Regions from separate parts of the Pseudoalteromonas sp. JSTW genome, predicted to be linked through region 2. Evidence: predicted binding sites of a transcription regulator. Region 2 holds the regulator's gene; each other region holds the start of a gene.

Region 1 (4,972 bases), 1.5 Mb from region 2:
CAGTACGTTGGCGCAATCTATTGGTATTCCTAAACTTAAAGAAGAGAAATCGCAAAATCGTAGTTTAGGGATTGTTTACAACGTCACAGATAACATCAACCTGACTATTGACTACTATGCGATTGATATCGATGACCGTATTGTGATCAGTAATCGTTTAGGGAAAGGATTATCCGACACATTAGATGCAGCGTTAGAAAGCGCTGGCGCGGGAGCTGGACAGTTCTTCTTAAATGGCGCTGATACAGAAACCGAAGGGGTTGATTTAGTCGCAACGTGGAATACCGAGGGCCTTGGTGGAACACTTGATTTTACTTTTGCTGCTAACTTTACAAAAACGGATGTCGTTGATTTATTCACCCCTGCAGGCAGTGGGCTTGAAACGATTCCGGTTGAAGATGTGTTTTCTGCGCAAGAAACATCGATTATTGAAGAGTGGCAACCCGAAGACCGCATTAACTTAAGTGCACTTTACCGACTAGAAGACTGGACGGTCAATTTATCACTTAATCGTTACGGTGAGTACACGGTAGAAGATGGAGGTCGCCAAACGTATGGTGCTGAAATCTTAACTGACGTAAAAGTTAACTACTTCTTTAACGAAAATCTGTCGTTTAATATTGGTGCAAACAACTTATTTGATGTTTACCCCGATAAGAATACCATTGGTAATTCGCGTTCGGGTACCATTGTTGATGCAAATGGAAACACTATTGTTTCAAGCCCGGGTGTGTTCACTTATTCACGTCGCTCAGCACCCTTTGGCTTTAACGGTGCGTACTACTACGTAGGCGCAGAATATAAGTTCTAAAAATCCTATCGATTCCTTTATTATTTAACCTTCAAAGGGCCGTTAGGCCCTTTTTTAGTTATAGAGACGTGCTTATAGAGATTGGAACATCTTGATATTGTTTTATTTTATCAAGCAAGGTGACTAAGGTTTTGTGGCTGCTTTGCTCACTTGCAGTTACTTGCACCTGTGTCATTTCAAACTGTGCGGCAAATAACGCGAGGTTAGCTATAATTTGCTCTGGTGTTATAAGTCGGTTTGCAAAGTAAATACTGTCGTTTTCAGTAATAGTAAATTGCGCTTGTTTTTTTGGGTTTTCAAGAGTTGGTTTTGCTAAAGGGCGATTGACTTCTATAGCGCGCTCTTTAACAAATGAGGTTGTAACGATAAAAAATATCAGCAATATAAATACAATATCGAGCATCGGGGTCATATCTACATCAGCGTTTGCAGTGGTTTTTTTAGGTTGTTTCACCATAATTAGGTCCTTGTTGTTTTTGACCAAGCCACAAAATTTACGATTAAGTGGACTAGCCATAGTCGTGTTAAGAACACGGATTATTTTTAAAATGCTGGGCGCCACAGCCATTTTTCGGATCCTAAATTTAAAGTTAGCAGCTTTTAAAAATACTGTAGTTAAATAAATATTCTAAGTTTATTAAAAGTTTGTAGCGTTTTTGTTGGTAAAAATATTTATTAACTTTGATGAAATCATTTCGAGGTTTGTCAGGTCATTTTTGTTGGAACTAAGTTTAAAGGATGGATAAATGCTAAAAATTAAGTCTTTAGTTTGTGCTATGTGCCTTGTTTTACCGACAGCAAGTTTTGCTGAGCAATCAGTTAACGGGCAAGATTTCATAAATTTATTTGAGAAGCTGTCAGGTAAGCAGCCCGGAATTAGAAAAGGTCACGCCAAAGGTGTATGCGCTGTGGGCACATTTACACCTAATCAAGCAGCAAAACAGTATTCAATCAGCCCTTTATTTAACGCACCATCAAGAGCAAATATTCGTTTTTCTATGGGTGGAGGTAACCCTAATGCTGATGAAACATCACGTTCTCCGCGAGGAATAGGGGTGCAGTTTGTGCTAGAAAATGGGGATGTGCACAATATTGCAGGGCTAACTACGCCCGTATTTGCAGGTAACAGCCCTGAAGCATTTTTTGGTTTGCTAAGTACCTTAGTACCTGACGAAAAAACAGGTGAAATCGATTTTGCAAAAGTGAAAGCATACAGTGAGCAAAACCCGAGTACGTTAGGGCAATTTAATTGGTTACAAAGCCATAACCCGCCAGCATCGTATGTGTCTTCACGTTATTTTGGTGTGCATACCTTTTACATGGTTGATGAAAAGGGCACTAAGCAAGCTTTTAGATGGACCATGGTGCCAGAAGCGCAAGAACAAGTACTAACTGAAGAACAAATGAAAGCATTACCTAAATCATTTCTTGCTAAGCGACTTGAAGAGGATTTAGCGAAAGGGAAAGTTCATTACCGTTTTCAAGCTGAATTAGCCGAGCCGGGTGATGCATTAACGGATCCTTCAGTGCAATGGCCTGCTGATCGCAAAACAGTTAATTTAGGAAAGCTCACGATAGAATCCACGGGTGAATCAGGGTGTGATTTTACTAATTACGACCCAAATCTGCTTTCACAAGGCTTTATGCCAAGTGAAGATGAAGTGTTAAAGCTGCGCTCAACTGCTTATGCTATTTCATTTTCAAAACGTATTACTGGGCAATAACGTTCTTTAAATTTTCAATATGAAGCCCAGTTATGCTGGGCTTCATATGATTAGCAGTTAATGCTTTTTCATTTTACTCATTTCGGCATGACAGCTTTGAATAGTTAGCAGGGTTTTTGATAACGCTGCTTCACAGTCGTGGGGTTGAGGTTTTTTGAGCGCACTTTTTATTTCTGCGAGTGTTTTGTCTTCGACTTCTTCAAGCTCACTGACGTAGGTTGCATCTTTGTCTGCACCGAGTTTAGTGATTAAAGATGTGTAAGCTTTACGAGCTTCTACCGCAAAGTCTGAGCCATTTTCACGGTGACCTGTTTGGTTGATGGCGTATGGCTGTAAACGTTCAATACTTACTTTACGGGCATCGATCATGCGCTGAAATAACGCGACGATACTGGGGTCTGAAACTTTTTCCTGTGCTTTTTCATAAAAATCGATACCACTATTCATAACTTGAATGATATCTGCAATATGATGAACGTCATGTCCTTGATGTGTTTGCATAATGACCTCTCTAATAATATAGACTGAATTAAAACAATGCTCTCTACATGAAGCAAAGCATGTTCCAATCCCTAATATAAAAGTATTATCATTAATAATCAGAGTGTTACATTTTTATTTTGAGATAAAGAGAGTTTGGTACGCCCATATAAAAAGGCGTACCAGCAATAATTACAGGTTAATAGGTAAAATATTACTTAAGCTCATTGGCCACTTCAGCTACTTTTTGTCTAAGCCAAATATGGCTGGCATCACGGTGTAAAAGAGGGCTCCAAATCATGTCGAGTTCAAAAGGCGGAATAGGGAAAGGTGGCTCAAGAATTTTTAATCCCGGATCATCTAAATAAATATTCGCCGCTTTTGATGGCAGTGTGGCCACTAAATTCTGCTCTTTAGCCAGGTGAATGGCGACATGATAGTTTCGAGTAAAGGTTGCAATATTCCGGTGCTTACCAAAATGAGCAAGCGCTTCGTCTACCCAACCTAACTTTTGGACATCTTTTGGATCCATCCCTACGCCAACACCAAAACCTGTTTTACTTACCCAAATATGGCGCGCTTTTAAGTAACTATCGAGACTGAAGTCTTTAATGATAGGGTTGTCGGCTTTTACTAAGCAGCAAAAACTGTCTTTCCAAATTTGTTTGTAGTGAAACGATTGGGGTAAGTTTTCAAAGCGGTTAATTGCCATGTCGACCTTGCCGTTTTCAACGTCATGAAACGTAACGTCACTGGGGGTCAGGATATCAAGCGTGGTGTCAGGCGCTTCTTCGTGTAACTTACTAAGTAGTTTGGGCGCAAGGGTACTGGCCGCATAGTCACTGGCCATAATACGAAATACACGTTTACTTTGAGATGCTTCAAATTCACGGTTAGGAGCGAGTGTTTCTTCTAACGTCATTAAAATACCGCGTATGACAGGTTGTAGCTCTTTAGCACGCTCTGTCGGCACCATTCCTTCACTGGTGCGTACCAAAATCGGATCATTAAATAAATTTCTCAGGCGCTTTAAACCGTTACTCATTGCGGGTTGTGTAATGCTTAACTGATTAGCCGCTTTGGTTACATTGCACTCTCTGAGTAATGTATCTAGGTAAACAAGTAAGTTTAAATCTATTTTACTTATATTCATTCTGTGTCCTTGGTGTTTACCAATAATGGATAAATCGTTGTGCAGCAGGGTAAGGGTAAATGTGGCTTACCACGCCTTGCTTAATATTATATTGAGCTTGTCGCCAATAAGCGGGGTCTTCAAGCTCTGGGTGTGTACTTAATAAATAGTGTTTGTACACAGGGTTAGCCGTAACAAAGGTGCACAATTGCTCAGGAAATACGTCTTGCGGTGCCACTGAATAACTTTGCTCATTCGTTAAGTAGTCATCGTATGACTTGGCTTTTGGTAAGGCACGAAAGTTCATATCAGTTAAATATTGCACTTCATCGTAGTCATAAAAAATAACGCGGTTATGCTTACTTACCCCAAAGTTTTTCAATAGCATGTCGCCTGGAAATATATTCACGGCTATCATTTCTTTTAATGCTTGACCATATTCTTCAATGGCTTCAAATGCTTGTTGTTCACTGGCATTTTCAAGGTAGATATTTAATGGTGTCATGCGCCGCTCAATATATAAGTGTTTTATGATCAGCCAGTCACCTTCAATAATCATTGAAGAGGCGATTGTTTTATGCAGCTCTGCTAACAATTTACTATCAAAACGACTCAGAGGAAATACGACGTTAGAATACTCTATAGTATCGGCCATGCGTCCGACACGATCATGACTTTTAACTAATTGATAGCGTTTAAGCACGGTATCGCGCCCAAACGGTTTGCTTTCGCCAAAGGTGTCTTTAATCACTTTAAACACATAGCCAAAGGATGGCAGAGTAAATACCATCATCACCATACCCGGTGTGCCAGGGGCAATAACTA
Region 2 (4,972 bases):
GCAGCCAATCGCAATGGTTAAATAACTGCGATTATTTCGCTCTAAGTGAGGGAGCCATGTTTGTACAAAGGTTTGAATTTGCCATGTAAACTTTTGCACTATGCTGTGACTAGCAAGGTAATCTTTTACTGGTTGGTCTAAGCCTGTCAGTGGTTTTAGATCCGGTTCCCAGTGTGGATTCGGTAAAAAGCGAGCATCAAATACGTAATCAGCTTCTTTTGGAATGCCGTGCTTAAAGCCAAACGACATAAAAGTAATAATGAGCTTTTTGTCTTTTTTACCCAGTATTTTTTCGCGAATAGATTCGGCAAGCTGATGCACGCTGAGATCGGTCGTATCAATCATAAAATCGGCACGGGTGATCAAAACATCCAGTAATACTTTTTCTTGTTTAATCGCTAAATCAAGCGGCAGCGAGTCAATCGATAATGGGTGTAAGCGGCGAGTTTCAGAGAACCGTTTGATTAGTGTTTGATCATCACTATCTAAATAAAACAACGTGGGTTTTGCAAAGCCCGGTAAATACTCAAGAATATCGTTAAATTCTTGCTGTTCTTTCGGCAGGTTACGCACATCGATACTTACAGCAATTTTGTCGTAATTATCTGACACACTGCGTACTAACGAAGGAAGCAGGTTTACAGGAATATTATCAACGCAGTAATAGCCTAAGTCTTCAAGTACTCGTAAAGCGACTGATTTACCTGAACCAGAGCGACCGCTGATAATAATTAATTCCATTTATGCCTCTGATGCAATGACTTTAAACAGATCACTATCTGTTTTAGCACTGCGTAGCTGTTTACAAAATTCTTTGTCTTTAAGTCTATCAGCAATTGTTGATAAGGTCTTTAGATGAAGCTGACAGTCACCATCTGGTACGATGAGTGCGACAAAAATATCCACTGGACGATTATCAATTGCATCAAAATTTATAGGTGACTCACTCACAATTACAAATGCGTGTGGCTGATCTGCACCGCTCATACGACCATGTGGAATCGCAATACCTCGGCCAATACCCGTGCTGCCCAATTTTTCTCTGTTCAATAGGGCATTGAGTATATCTTGCTGAGATAAATGAGGGAGCTGCTCATGAGCCAGTTCGCTGATAAATTCGAGAATTCTTTTTTTGCTATTAAAAAGGACCGCAGCTTTGCTGCAGTCCTGGTTAGTAAGTGAACTAAGTTTCATAATTTAGTGTCGAGCTAATTTCTCTTTGTGTTTAATTACTTGACGATCAAGTTTATCGATTAACGAGTCGATGGCTGCATACATATCTTGGTGTTCAGTAGAGGCAAATAACTCGCCTCCGTTTACATGTAAAGTTGCTTCTGCTTTTTGGCTTAGTTTTTCTACATCTAGAATGACATGAACATTATTAATGTGGTCAAAATGCCTTTCTAGTTTCGCAAACTTGGTGTTTACATAGTCTCTTAATGAATCTGTGATTTCTACATGACGACCAGTTAAATTTAGTTGCATAAGCATTTTCCTTCTATGTAAAACGTCTAAATCAGACTCTTACGCTGATTCGACGGAGGTATTGCTAGAGACTCTCGATATTTTGCTATTGTCCGTCTAGCTACTTTAATTCCTTGCTCAGCCAATATATCTGCAATTTTGCTATCACTCAATGGTTTAGCTGTGTTTTCTGCGGCGATTAGCTTTTTGATTAAAGCGCGAATTGCCGTAGATGAACACTCACCCCCATTTTCAGTGCTTACATGGCTGGAGAAGAAATATTTCAACTCAAAAATTCCCCGCGGGGTATGCATGTATTTTTGTGTTGTTACTCGCGAAATTGTTGATTCATGCATTTCGACCATTTCTGCGACATCATTTAATACCATGGGTTTCATGGCCTCAGGACCATGTTCAAAGAAAGCCTGTTGTTGTTGAACAATACAGTTAGTCACTTTTAATAACGTGTCATTACGGCTTTCTAAGCTTTTAATAAACCATTTTGCTTCTTGTAAATGAGAGCGAATAAATTGGCTATCACTGCTTGATTTTACAGAACGTGACATCGCCGCATAGTGGCTATTCACTCTGATTTTCGGCATGCAGTCTGGGTTTAGTTCAACTACCCAACGGCCTTTTATTTTTTTTACGGATACATCGGGTATCACGTATTCAGACTCTTCTCTAACAATTGTATCCGCAGGCTTTGGATTTAAGCTGTGGATCAATGTCATGACTTCTTTCAGCTCACTTTCTTTAAGCTTAGTCTTTTTCATCAAAGTGCGATAGTCACGACTCGCTAATAATTCAATATGTTCTGATAACACCATTTTAGTTTCAGCTAAATAGGGGGTGTCAGCATCGAATTGGCGTAATTGAATACACAAACATTCTTGTAAACTACGGGCGCCAATACCGACAGGATCGAATAATTGGATTCTTTTTAAGACAGCTTCGACTTCATCAAGTTCGATTTCTTCTTCATCGTTATTTTGATTGAAGCTTTCAACAATGTCTTCGCAGCTTACGGTTAAAATACCCGAATCATCAATTGCCTCAACAATCGCAACGGCAATCGCTTCGTCTGTTGGGCTGAATGGAGTTAGTTGTAACTGCCACATTAGGTATTCGTGGAGAGTTTCGGTTGATGCGCCTTGGTAAATTGATTCATCTTCAGGCATTGGACCTGAGGAACTTGATGGGGCAGCACTCATGTACTCATCCCACGTAACATCCATTGCTAAGTCGTCACTTACGGTGTCTTTGTTGAGGGCATCACTGCTTTCTTGCTCGTACTCGCTCGCAGCTTCGTCAGCCGACGCGCTTAGTTGGGTATCGTCAGATTCGGCTTTTTGCTCGTTCTTGCCAATACTCTCTTCTGCATAATCTGCTTCTTCAACTTCAAGCAAAGGGTTAGAGTCTAACGCTTCTTGAATTTCTTGCTGGAGATCCAATGTACTGAGCTGCAACAAACGGATAGCCTGTTGCAGTTGTGGAGTCATTGTAAGTTGCTGGCCCATGCGCAGCTGTAATGATTGCCTCATGTATCCCTAACAATCCTTTTTAGTCTTATCAAACAATAGCACGATGCCGTTAACTATTTATTTGATTTATTGTCATTGTTATAAGTCTAGCAGATGCTCTAGTCGGTGGCGTATTTAAAGCCTGAATTGCTCGCCTAGATACACATCGCGTACAGTTTGGTCGGCTAACACATGTTCAGGTGTACCTGATGCAATTAGCTCCCCATGAGAAACAATGTAGGCTTTTTCACAAACATCAAGGGTTTCTCTCACATTGTGGTCAGTAATTAATACACCAATACCACGATTTTTTAAGTGCTCAATAATTTTCTTTATATCTAACACTGAAATAGGATCAACACCAGCAAAAGGCTCATCGAGCAAAATAAATTTAGGGTCAGCGGCCAGTGCGCGTGCTATTTCAACACGACGGCGTTCACCCCCTGACAATGCCATACCTTGGCTGTCACGAATGTGTTGAATGCTAAATTCATCAAGTAAGCTGTTAAGTGTTTCTTCGCGGCCTTGTTTATTGAGATCTTTACGGGTCTCTAAAATGGCCATTAAGTTTTGATAAACAGTCAGTTTTCTAAAAATCGATGATTCTTGTGGCAAATAGCCAATACCTAAGCGAGCGCGGCTGTGCATTGGCAATAAGGTGATGTCGTTATCATCAATGCTTATTTTACCTTTGTCACTGGGCACTAATCCCACAATCATGTAAAAGGTGGTTGTTTTACCTGCGCCATTTGGCCCAAGTAAACCGACAATGCTGCCAGCTTCTACCTCAAGGCCTACATTTTTTACAACTTGGCGACCCTTATAGCTTTTAGCTAATAGCTCTGCTTTTAGTGTGCTCATGGCTGGCCTTCATCGTTCTTTTTGTTATCAACAGGCACTAAAATAGTGTGTACACGATCGGTCGAGTTTTCATCTTTCTCGGCACTTATCAGTTGCTGTTCCATATCGTATGTAATGCTCTTGGCACTGACTTTTTGGCCTGCTTGAGTCACTTGTGCATTGCCAACGAGTGTTAATAAGCGTTTAGCAACATCGTAACGAACTTCTTCAGCACTGGCGCTCATAATAGTGCCGTCAGCTTGTTTTTCTTCAAAGTAAGCGGGCTTTCCTGTGGCAATAATTAATTCAACCGTGCCTTCAACTTCACCTGCATGTGCTTCGAGTCGATCCGCTGTAATACGACGGTTACCATGTATGATCTCGACATTATCTTCGAAGATACCAATGCCATTTTTTAGCTGACCTTCTTGGCGATCAGAGCTAATGCTGATTGGTGTGCCAGCCTGCTCAGCAGCTGCGCCAGAAAACGCAATCAATAAGCTTGGGATCAGGAGTAATTTCTTAAGTTTATTGGTCATAGTATATGGTTCGTGTATGGTTAGTTAACTCAACAATTTCGGCTTTTAAATCGGCTTTTAAACCTTTACCGGTAATTTTTAAATTCGGTCCTGTCAGCGTGACAGGTTGCTTAGAAAACATGGTCATTTTGTCAATGTCGATGTTAATGTTCTCAGCTTTAATATCTTCGATCATGCCATTATGGGTAAGGTTTTTAGCAACTACATCCCCTTCGAATACAAGCTGATCGTTTTCATATAACGTGGCTTCTTTGGCTTTTACTTGCCAAACTTGCTGATCACCGTAAATGGTGAAAATGGGTTGCTCAAAAAAGGTGAACCCGAGCTGTTGATACAGCTCCATTTTAGCAGCGGCCACTTTATGACTGATTTTACCTTGATCATCATAGGCTGTTTGCTTTAATGCGATTGCGGTATAATCAGGTGTAGCGATAATCTCGTCTTCACTGAGCACTGTGTTTGTCGGTTGATTAAAGTACGGATACCATAACCAAACCATGCTACAAACAAAAACAACACTTAGTAAAATACGGGCTATATTCATGCGCTCGTTCCATCGCTAGTTAGCGGTTTGCCATTTTCTAGCATTAATAAATCAGTTAGTTC
Region 3 (4,972 bases), 510 kb from region 2:
AACAACTGTTGAATCTCTTACGTTAAGAATCACTGATTCGACGGGACAATTAGTTCGCACTATTGATTTAGGATCGAAATCTGCCGGTGCTCACCGTTTCGAGTGGGATGGTAAAGATGGTGAGGGCAATGTTCTTCCTGAAGGCGAATACAATATTAGCGCTGAAGGCTTCGTAAATGGAGACTACAGCAGCATGCCTCTGGCAACCTTTAAGAACATTGAAAGTGTCAATATTAATGGCAGCAGCGGCATTATCGTAAATACAAAAGAGGGTGCGGTTAGGCTAACTGATATAGCTGAAATCGCATAATTAAAAAGGTTTGGGTTAGCTTAGGCTAAGAGATAGGTTAGAGGTGAGTTATGAGCTTCAATATTGCATTAACAGGTTTAGCAGCCGCACAAAAAGATTTAGACGTAACGGCAAATAATATTGCCAACGTAAACACAACGGGCTTTAAAGAGTCGCGTGCTGAGTTTGCTGATGTGTACGCATCGTCAGTATTTAGTTCTGGTAAAACAAAAAACGGCGACGGTGTTAAAACAGCAACGGTTGCACAACAGTTTCACCAAGGGTCGTTATCATTCACAAATAACTCACTTGATTTAGCAATCACAGGGGAAGGTTATTTTGCGATGAGTGATGACATCGCATCACAAGACTTTACATATACGCGTGCGGGTGCATTTAAATTAAATGCAGATAACTTTGTTGTTGATGCCAATGGTAACTACTTGCAAGGTTTCCCTGTTGACCCATCAACGGGTAATACGACGTCGGTAAGTTTAAGTACTACTTCACCGATTCAAATTCCTGATGCTTCAGGTTCGCCTCGTCATACGAGTAATATCTACAGCTCAATGAATTTAGACGCACGTGTCGATACGCCAACAACGACAACCTTTGATCCAACTGATAGCACGAGCTATAACTCGTCTACTTCAACAACTGTTTATGACTCATTAGGTGAGCCGCATGTTGTACAGTTATTTTTTGTAAAGCAAGACCCTACAGCAACGCCAAATACGTGGGAAGTGTACGCCACAATGGATGGTCAAGCGTTTGATGCTTCAGGTGCTGCAACGGGCACAGGTGCACACACGCCAATTGATACACTTGAGTTCACGGCGGCGGGTTTACCGAACGTAACCGCTCCAGAAACCACATTTGATGACATTATTTTGCCTTCAGATGCTTCGACAGGTTTATCGACACTACTTGGTAATGGCGCACAGTTCCCGAATGAAATCACGGTTAATTGGCGTGATGAAGCAGGCACCGCTAATAAAGTGCCTACGCAATACGCTAGTAACTTTGAAGTAAAAGCACTTGAGCAAGATGGTGCGACAGTCGGTCGTTTAGCGGGCATTGATATTGGTGCAGATGGAAAAGTAGTTGCTTCATACAGCAATGGCGATACTTCATTCTTAGGCCAAGTGGCTATGGTGCGCTTTTCAAACTCTCAAGGCTTACAACAAGCAGGTGACACTTCTTGGAAGAAAAGCCTAACCTCGGGCGAGCCTATTGCGGGTGAGCCCAACTCAGGCACATTGGGTTCAATTAACTCATCAGCACTTGAGCAATCAAACGTTAACTTAACGAATGAGCTGGTTGACCTTATCAGCGCACAGCGTAATTTCCAGGCGAACTCACGTGCCTTAGAAGTTAACTCAACATTACAACAAAATATCTTACAGATCCGTTAATTTTAGCGGCTCTAAGCTTAATCCGACACGAAAGGCTGCCCCCTCTATTGGCAGCCTTTTTTTATTTTCCTTTTCTTATTTCCGCGTCAATTTTACTTTGGCACTTTTATTGCATTTCATAGTTATCGTATTTTTAGTGAGTCAATGTTATGGACAAAATGGTCTACATTGCCATGTCTGGTGCAAAGCAAAGCTTGCGTGGCCTTGAATTAAAGGCAAACAACTTAGCAAATGCAAACACCACTGGCTTTAAAGCTGATTTTGCACAAGCACGCTCAATGCAAGCATTTGGCGAAGGCTTGCCATCGCGTGTATTCGCAATGCAAGAGCGCCCAGGTTCTAACATGGAGTCGGGTGGTTTTGTTGAAACAGGCCGAGAACTTGATATTGCCATGAGTGATCGGGGTTGGTTAAGCGTACAAGATGCATCGGGCAATGAAGCCTATACCAAAACAGGCACGCTGAATATTACTCCCGATGGCGCATTGATGACCAGTCATGGTCGTCAAGTTATTGGCGAAGGTGGCCCCATTATTTTGCCTTTACCAATCGAGAAGATTGAATTTAGTTCTGATGGGTCAATTCAGGTGCGTCCACAAGGGGCACCTGCAAACTTTTTAGAAGTGGTTGATCGTTTAAAGGTAATCGAAGCCGATAACAATCAACTAGAAAAAGGCAATGATGGCTTATTTAGGCCAAAGCCAGACATGTTGGTAAATGATTTATGTGGGTTTTGCGACATTTCAAATAATGTAAAAGTGCTTTCGGGCACCCTTGAAATGTCGAACGTGAACCCCGTACATGAAATGGTCGATATGATCAGCAATCAACGCCAATTTGAATTACAAGTTAAATTGATGAAAACAGCGGAAGAAATTGATGAACGTCAAGATCAGCTGTTACGCATTGTTTAAGATGACTGAGAGGGTAGAGTTATGAATCCTGCATTGTGGATCAGTAAAACCGGGCTTGACGCCCAACAAACCGATATTTCGGTGATCTCAAATAATCTCGCGAATGCCAGCACGGTCGGTTACAAAAAAAGCCGCGCCGTATTTGAAGATTTACTGTATCAAAATATTAATCAGCCAGGTGGTCGTTCCTCACAAGACACTGAAATGCCATCAGGTTTGATGTTAGGCGCGGGTGCGAAAGTGGTTGCTAACCAAAAGAACTTTTCACAAGGTAACATGCTTACCACTGAAAATTCATTGGATTGGATGATTTCAGGACCGGGCTTTTTTGAGGTCTTACTCCCAGATGGCAATATCGCTTATTCGCGTAATGGTCAATTTACCACCGATGAAGATGGCCGCATTGTTACCGCGGGAGCCGGTTTTCCTGTGCAACCAGAGATGAATGTGCCAGACGATGCACAATCAATTACGGTATCACAAGATGGTGAAGTGTCGGTGCGTATCTCAGGCCAAGCTGACAATGTTGTTATTGGTCAGCTAACTATCAGTGATTTCATCAATCCATCTGGCCTTGAGCCTATGGGTCAAAACCTTTACACCGAAACGGCTGTAAGTGGGGCTCCTGTGCAAGGTAATCCCGGTATTGATGGTTTAGGAACTGTTGTACAAGGTTCACTTGAAACTTCAAATGTGAATGTAACAGAAGAGCTCGTTAACCTCATTGAAACACAGCGAATTTATGAAATGAATTCAAAAGTGATTTCGGCTGTTGATGAAATGCTTAGTTACATTAACCAACAGTTATAATGGGTAGGAGGCAGCATGCGTAACATTATCTTAGTCACATCAACAGCGTTATTGCTCGGTGGTTGTATGGCAACACAAAATAACCATGTGGTTCAGGATGACCCTTACTATGCGCCAATGTACCCAGAGCCTGCAGCAGAGCAAATGGTACCCACTGGTTCATTATTTGATAGTTATTTATCAAATGACCTGTATTCAGATAAAAAAGCGTTGCGGGCAGGCGATATCATCACGGTTAAACTGCAAGAATCGACTCAGGCAACCAAAGCGGCGAAAACCGAAACCGATAAAGAAACCGACGCAAGCCTTGACCCAGTCATTGGTTTAGGCGGCAATCCTGTGAATATAGGTGGTGATAGTATCCAATTTGGTATTGGTTCAGATTCATCATTTAAAGGTGATTCTAAATCGAATCAATCGAACAGCTTATTTGGTGATATTTCAGTTAATGTTATGCGAGTTTTGCCGAACGGTAACTTAGTGATCCGTGGCGAAAAGTGGCTTACTTTAAATACCGGTGAAGAGTTTATTCGTCTTGAAGGTTTAGTGCGTCCCCAAGATGTGACAGCAGATAATACGGTGACTTCAAACCGAGTTGCGAATGCGCGCATTCAATACTCAGGTAAAGGTCAACTTCAAGAAGCGCAAAGTGCGGGTTGGTTAACTCGCTTCTTTAGCAGTTCTATTTTCCCATTTTAGAGGATACAAATCATGAATGGGTTTAAATACATTATTGCTCTTTGCTTAATTAGCGTACAGTTTTCTGTTCAGGCTGAGCGAGTTAAAGATGTGTCTATGGTTGAGGGTGTACGCTCAAATCAATTAGTCGGTTATGGTTTAGTGGTGGGTTTACCTGGCACGGGCGAGCAAAGTCGTTTTACAGAGCAGAGCTTTAAAGCGATGTTAAATAGCTTCGGTATCACGCTTCCTGCGAACTTAAAACCAAAGATTAAAAATGTTGCAGCCGTTGCTGTACATGCCGAGTTACCCGCGTTTAGAAAACCAGGTCAAACCATTGATATTACCGTGTCTTCAATTGGCAGTGCAGGAAGCTTACGCGGTGGTACGTTATTACAAACCTTTTTGAAAGGGGTTGATGGTAATACGTATGCCATTGCACAGGGCAGTTTGGTCGTGGGGGGCTTAGGCGCAGAAGGTGCTGATGGCAGCCGAGTGATTATAAACACTCCCACCGTTGGCCGAATTCCGAATGGGGCAACGGTTGAGCGCGCTGTTAAAAGCCCGTTTATGCAAGGTGACTACATCACCTTTAATTTGAATCGTCCAGATTTCACAACGGCAAAGCGCCTAGAGCAAACTATTAATGATTTAGTTGGGCCAAACAGTGCTCAAGCAATTGATGCAGCGTCTGTACGTGTCATTGCACCGCGCGATGCATCGCAGCGCGTATCGTATTTATCAACGCTTGAAAACTTAGAGTTCACACCGGCTGATACTGCGGCAAAAATTATTGTCAATTCACGTACGGGCACCATTGTTATTGGTAAAAACGTAAAATTACAGCCAGCTGCAATTACCCACGG
Region 4 (4,972 bases), 530 kb from region 2:
AGTCCTGCTTGTGCAGATTCTAAAGTAATGAATTCAAAAAGGCGGTGGTCATCATAAATTGGCACCCCCCATTCTTCGTCATGATAGGCGACATAATCATCTTTGCTGGTATCGAGCCATGGGCAGCGGTTGTGGTGATGGTGTTGCATCGTTCCCTCGCGATTGTCATTTTTTTGTCGTTATAAAATTAACGCTAAACTGCTGAAATAAAACAATAATAATTATGGTACGGATTGTGCATTTACACAGCTAGACACGATTTTTTGAGTATCGATTATGGCCTTAGCACATGTACTAAAACCACAATTTATCACAGCTAATCAATATAACCCATGTTTACAGCAAGAAGAGTATGTGGGTGAGTTGAGTGAACTTCGTCAGCAAGCAAGTTGGTTGAGCCATTTGGTTGATACCATGCCTGCGGGGGTTGTGGTATTGGATGGCCGCGGCATGATTGCAAAAGCGAATCAAATCGCTATCGATATGCTTGGTGAGCCTCTGGAGGGGGAAAAGTGGTTCAGCGTTATTCAGCGCTCTTTTCGTCCTAAACAAGATGATGGTCACGAAGTCTCACTCAAAGATGGTCGCTTGATTAAGCTTGATATAACGGCTCTGACGCCAGAACCGGGGCAATTAATTTTAATGACCGATTTGACCGAAACACGCCGACTGCAAAAGCGTGTTGCACACATGCAGCGCCTGAGTGCGCTGGGTAAGATGGTCGCATCGCTTGCGCATCAAGTAAGAACACCGCTTTCGGCTGCTATGTTATATGCGGCTAATTTAGGCTCTAAACGCTTACCTGAAAGCTCGCGTGGTAATTTTCATAACAAGTTAATGTCACGATTAAAAGATTTAGAAACCCAAGTGAATGATATGTTGTTGTTTGCTAAAAGTGGCGAACAGCAAGTAGTTGAGCGTGTATCAATGCAGCAATTACTTAATGAAGTAAAAGCGGGGGCTGATGCTATGGTGGCGCAAAACCACAGTAAATTAACCGTTAGTTTGCCAGAGCCCGATATTGAAATTGTGGGCAATAAAACAGCGTTAGCCAGTGCTGTTCAAAATCTTATTCATAACAGTATTCAAATTATTGGCCAGCACGCAAAAGTGTCACTCAGCGCTCAGCGTGATGAGAGGAGTGAACACTGTGTTCGTATCAGCGTCAGCGATAATGGCCCTGGAGTCGATATTAGCCAAGCCGAAAAATTATTTGAACCCTTTTACACAACGAAAAGCCAAGGTACAGGGCTTGGGCTTGCAGTCGTAAGCTCAGTCGCTAATGCGCATCAAGGACGGGTCGAAGTGGCTAATAATGCCCATGGGGGGGCATGTTTTAGTTTAATCCTGCCCATTAGTGCAGAAACTACGTCAGTGGAGGCAAGATGAATACGAACTCTATTTTAGTCGTTGAAGACGACGCAGGCTTACGCGAAGCCTTAATTGATACATTGGAAATGTCAGGTATTGATTGCATCGCTGCCGACAGTGCCGAGCAAGCAATGGTATTGCTAAAACAAGGAACGTATTCATTGGTGGTAAGCGATGTACAAATGGGCGCGATGAGCGGCCTTGATTTATTGCGTAGCATTAAACTTAATTACCCTGAACTACCAGTATTAATGATGACAGCATACGCCACCATTGATGATGCGGTTGAGGCAATGCGTTTAGGGGCCATTGATTATATGGCTAAACCATTTGCACCCGAAGTTTTACTGAATATGGTGAGTCGTTATTTACCCGAGAAAGAAAAAGAAACCGATGGGCCGATTGTCGCGGATCCATCCAGTATTAAATTACTTGAGCTGGCCAGTAAAGTGGCACGTTCAGATGCCAGTGTCATGGTGCTCGGACCCAGTGGTTCGGGTAAAGAAGTGCTGGCGCGCTTTATTCACGATAAATCAAGTCGCGCAGATGCCCCTTTTGTAGCGATTAACTGTGCCGCTATTCCTGAGAACATGTTAGAAGCGACCTTGTTTGGTTATGAAAAAGGTGCATTTACTGGGGCGATTCAAGCGTGTCCGGGCAAATTTGAACAAGCACAAGGTGGCACTATCTTGCTTGACGAAATCACCGAAATGGATTTAGGTCTGCAAGCTAAGTTACTGCGTGTTTTGCAAGAGCGTGAAGTTGAGCGTTTGGGTGGTCGTAAAACCATTGAGCTCGATGTTAGAGTACTCGCAACCAGTAACCGTGATTTAAAAGAAGCTGTTAGCGAAAATTTATTCAGAGAAGATTTGTATTATCGCTTAAATGTTTTTCCTTTAATGTGGCGTCCGCTGTGTGAGCGCCCAGGTGATATTATTGTCCTTGCAGAGCATTTAATTGAGCGTCATTGCATCAGAAGTAAAGAGCCTATCGCATTATTAACTGAGCAAGCTAAGCAAAAACTGCTATCGCATGCTTGGCCGGGAAATGTCCGAGAACTTGATAATGTGATTCAGCGTGCACTGATACTATGTGATGGTAATAGCATTCATGAAGACGATATATTTATTGAAGAGCTCTTAGTGGTTAAAGCACAGACTGTAAAAAGTGCACCGGTGCAAAATGCCCCGGTTTATAAAGAGCAAGTGGTTAACCCCACGCATGACGAAATTCCATCTGTGAACGAGCAGGGAAATTATAAAGATGAGCTTAAAGACAAAGAGCATCGCATTATTTTAGAAACCCTAGCTAGGTGCCAAGGAAAGCGCAAAGAGGTTGCTGAAACATTAGGGATTAGTCCACGAACACTTAGATATAAACTAGCTCAAATGCGCGACTTAGGTATTGCATTACCCGCTTAAAAGCATCCCCCCTTAACTGACAAGCTCACTCCGTGTGGGCTTGTTTGCTGTCAAAACTCTGACAAACAAAATAACCATCTAACACATTGATTTATAGTGTTTTATTTTGTGGCACGTTTTGTGCTTTATCTGTATATAAGTAAACTGCATTGTCAGAGAGTATTATGAAAGTTCAAAACAGCGCATTATTTCAAGAAATGCAATCTATGGCACTTGAAGCTAGCCGTAGTCAATCCGTTAATAATTTACCAACTCAGGCTCAGCCAACATCATCGGCGCAATTTGGTGACTTACTTACAAGCGCGCTAGATACCGTTAATGGCCTGCAGCAAGAAGCAAAACAAAAAGTAACAGCACTTGAGATGGGAGACCGCAGTGTATCCCTTGCTGAAGTAATGATTGCTTCGCAAAAGTCTTCGGTTGCTTTTGAAGCAACGGTGCAAGTTCGCAACAAACTTGTCGAAGCATATAAAGAAATCATGAACATGCCTGTTTAACTAGGTAGTGGAGAATTATTGTGGCGCAATCTAATCAATCAACTGATCTAGCCCTCGCAGGCGGCGGTGTCGATACTTCAGACACGGATGATCAACAAGAGCAAAAGTCAGGCTACCTCAGTGCCCTCAATGGCGTTGATGTATTACGTCAGGTGACGTTGGTCATTGCACTGGCTATTTGTTTGGCAATCGCAATTTTTATTATTATCTGGGCTCGTCAACCAGATATGCGACCGCTGGGTAAAATGCCAACCGAAGAGCTTATCCAAACGCTGGACTTTTTAGACGCACAGAAGATTGATTATGAACTTGATGGTAATGTCATCTCAGTTGAAGAAGGCGAATACCAAAATATTAAATTATTGATGGCCCGTGAAGGTCTTGAGCAAGCGCCAAGCTCAGGCACCGACATCATCATGCAAGATATGGGCTTTGGTGTTAGCCAACGCTTAGAACGTGAACGTTTAAAACATGGTCGTGAGCAGCAACTTGCTCGCACAATCGAAGAGCTAAAAAATGTCACTCGCGCCAAAGTGCTTTTAGCAATTCCAAAAGAAAACGTATTTGCTCGTCGTGAAAAATTACCATCAGCTACCGTTGTACTGACTCTTAAACGTGGCCGTATGTTAGATGGTGAAGAAATCGACTCAGTTGTTGATATTGTTGCCTCTGCAGTACAAGGTCTTTCACCTGAGCGTGTTACGGTGACAGATCAAAACGGTCGCTTACTTAATTCGGGTTCACAAAATTCACTGGCAGCGCGTTCTCGCAAAGAATATGAAATTGAGCGCAAGCGTGAAGAAGAATACTTAAATAAAATCGACAGCATCTTAATTCCTGTCGTAGGCTTAGGTAATTACACTGCGCAAGTTGATTTAAATATGGACTTTAGTGCGGTAGAAGAAACACAAAAGCGCTACAACCCAGACTTACCTGCAGTGCGCAGTGAAACAACATTTGAAGAAAATAACATTGGTGGTCTTGCTGTGGGGATCCCAGGTGCCTTGACTAATCAACCGCCTGTTAATTCAAATATTCCTGAAGTTGCAGGACAAGGGGGCGCTGGTAGTGCAATGAACCCAAGTCGTTCGCACAAAGAAGCAACCCGTAATTACGAGCTAGATACCACTATTTCTCATAAGCGTCAGCAAACAGGTGTTATTCGTCGTATTAGTGTATCTGTTGCGGTTGACTATGTGCCACAAGTGGGTGAAAACGGCGAGACAACAATGGTTCCTCGTTCTGTTGAAGCGCTGTCAAATATCCGTCGCTTGCTACAAGGCGGAGTGGGGTTTGATATGCAACGTGGTGATGCGCTTGAAGTTGTTACTGTTCCGTTTGTACGTGAAGACACCGCTGCGGCCATAGAAGTGCCTATTTGGGAACGAGACTGGTTTATGAAGATATTACGTTTATCATTAGGTGCATTAGTGATTATCGTACTTATCATGGCGGTTGTGAAACCTATGCTGAAACGCTTAATTTACCCAGATGATACACTTGAAGAGTATGATGAAGATGCACTTAGCTCTGGTGTAGATATTGGTGATAGTACGCTAGATATGCTAAATAAAGACTTTGACTCTGCTGCTGTAGGATTCTCAAGTGATGGTACACTACAGCTGCCAGATTTACATGGTGATGAAGATTTACTCAAAGCAGTTCGTGCATTGGTTGCTAATG

Evidence for each region. Region 2 encodes sigma-54, which starts transcription at its own class of promoters, with help from an activator protein. Its sites were predicted from a motif close to GTTGGCACGNNNNTNGNNT; they were not measured.
Region 1: a site for sigma-54 is predicted at 3,087-3,105, ahead of GZH31_RS09195 (PA2169 family four-helix-bundle protein). Genes of this name have one in related genera too.
Region 3: a site for sigma-54 is predicted at 1,801-1,819, ahead of GZH31_RS04440 (flagellar basal body rod protein FlgF). Genes of this name have one in related genera too.
Region 4: a site for sigma-54 is predicted at 2,900-2,918, ahead of fliE (flagellar hook-basal body complex protein FliE). Genes of this name have one in related genera too.

The regions. Positions count from the first base shown of each region.
Region 1 is NZ_CP058972.1:2,001,779-2,006,750, reverse strand. Features, by position in the region: gene GZH31_RS09210 (TonB-dependent receptor plug domain-containing protein) at 1-811, shown strand, start outside; gene GZH31_RS09205 (biopolymer transporter ExbD) at 870-1,268, opposite strand; gene GZH31_RS09200 (catalase family peroxidase) at 1,558-2,535, shown strand; gene GZH31_RS09195 (PA2169 family four-helix-bundle protein) at 2,593-3,036, opposite strand; gene GZH31_RS09190 (LysR family transcriptional regulator) at 3,230-4,168, opposite strand; gene aceK (bifunctional isocitrate dehydrogenase kinase/phosphatase) at 4,185-4,972, opposite strand, start outside.
Region 2 is NZ_CP058972.1:453,032-458,003, forward strand. Features, by position in the region: gene rapZ (RNase adapter RapZ) at 1-741, opposite strand, end outside; gene ptsN (PTS IIA-like nitrogen regulatory protein PtsN) at 742-1,194, opposite strand; gene hpf (ribosome hibernation promoting factor) at 1,198-1,485, opposite strand; gene GZH31_RS02185 (RNA polymerase factor sigma-54) at 1,512-3,008, opposite strand; gene lptB (LPS export ABC transporter ATP-binding protein) at 3,123-3,848, opposite strand; gene lptA (lipopolysaccharide transport periplasmic protein LptA) at 3,845-4,366, opposite strand; gene lptC (LPS export ABC transporter periplasmic protein LptC) at 4,356-4,910, opposite strand; gene kdsC (3-deoxy-manno-octulosonate-8-phosphatase KdsC) at 4,907-4,972, opposite strand, start outside.
Region 3 is NZ_CP058972.1:961,732-966,703, forward strand. Features, by position in the region: gene GZH31_RS04430 (flagellar hook assembly protein FlgD) at 1-310, shown strand, start outside; gene flgE (flagellar hook protein FlgE) at 361-1,704, shown strand; gene GZH31_RS04440 (flagellar basal body rod protein FlgF) at 1,854-2,618, shown strand; gene flgG (flagellar basal-body rod protein FlgG) at 2,640-3,428, shown strand; gene flgH (flagellar basal body L-ring protein FlgH) at 3,444-4,127, shown strand; gene GZH31_RS04455 (flagellar basal body P-ring protein FlgI) at 4,140-4,972, shown strand, end outside.
Region 4 is NZ_CP058972.1:983,242-988,213, forward strand. Features, by position in the region: gene GZH31_RS04525 (DNA-3-methyladenine glycosylase I) at 1-149, opposite strand, end outside; gene GZH31_RS04530 (PAS domain-containing sensor histidine kinase) at 277-1,389, shown strand; gene GZH31_RS04535 (sigma-54 dependent transcriptional regulator) at 1,386-2,792, shown strand; gene fliE (flagellar hook-basal body complex protein FliE) at 2,957-3,289, shown strand; gene fliF (flagellar basal-body MS-ring/collar protein FliF) at 3,310-4,972, shown strand, end outside.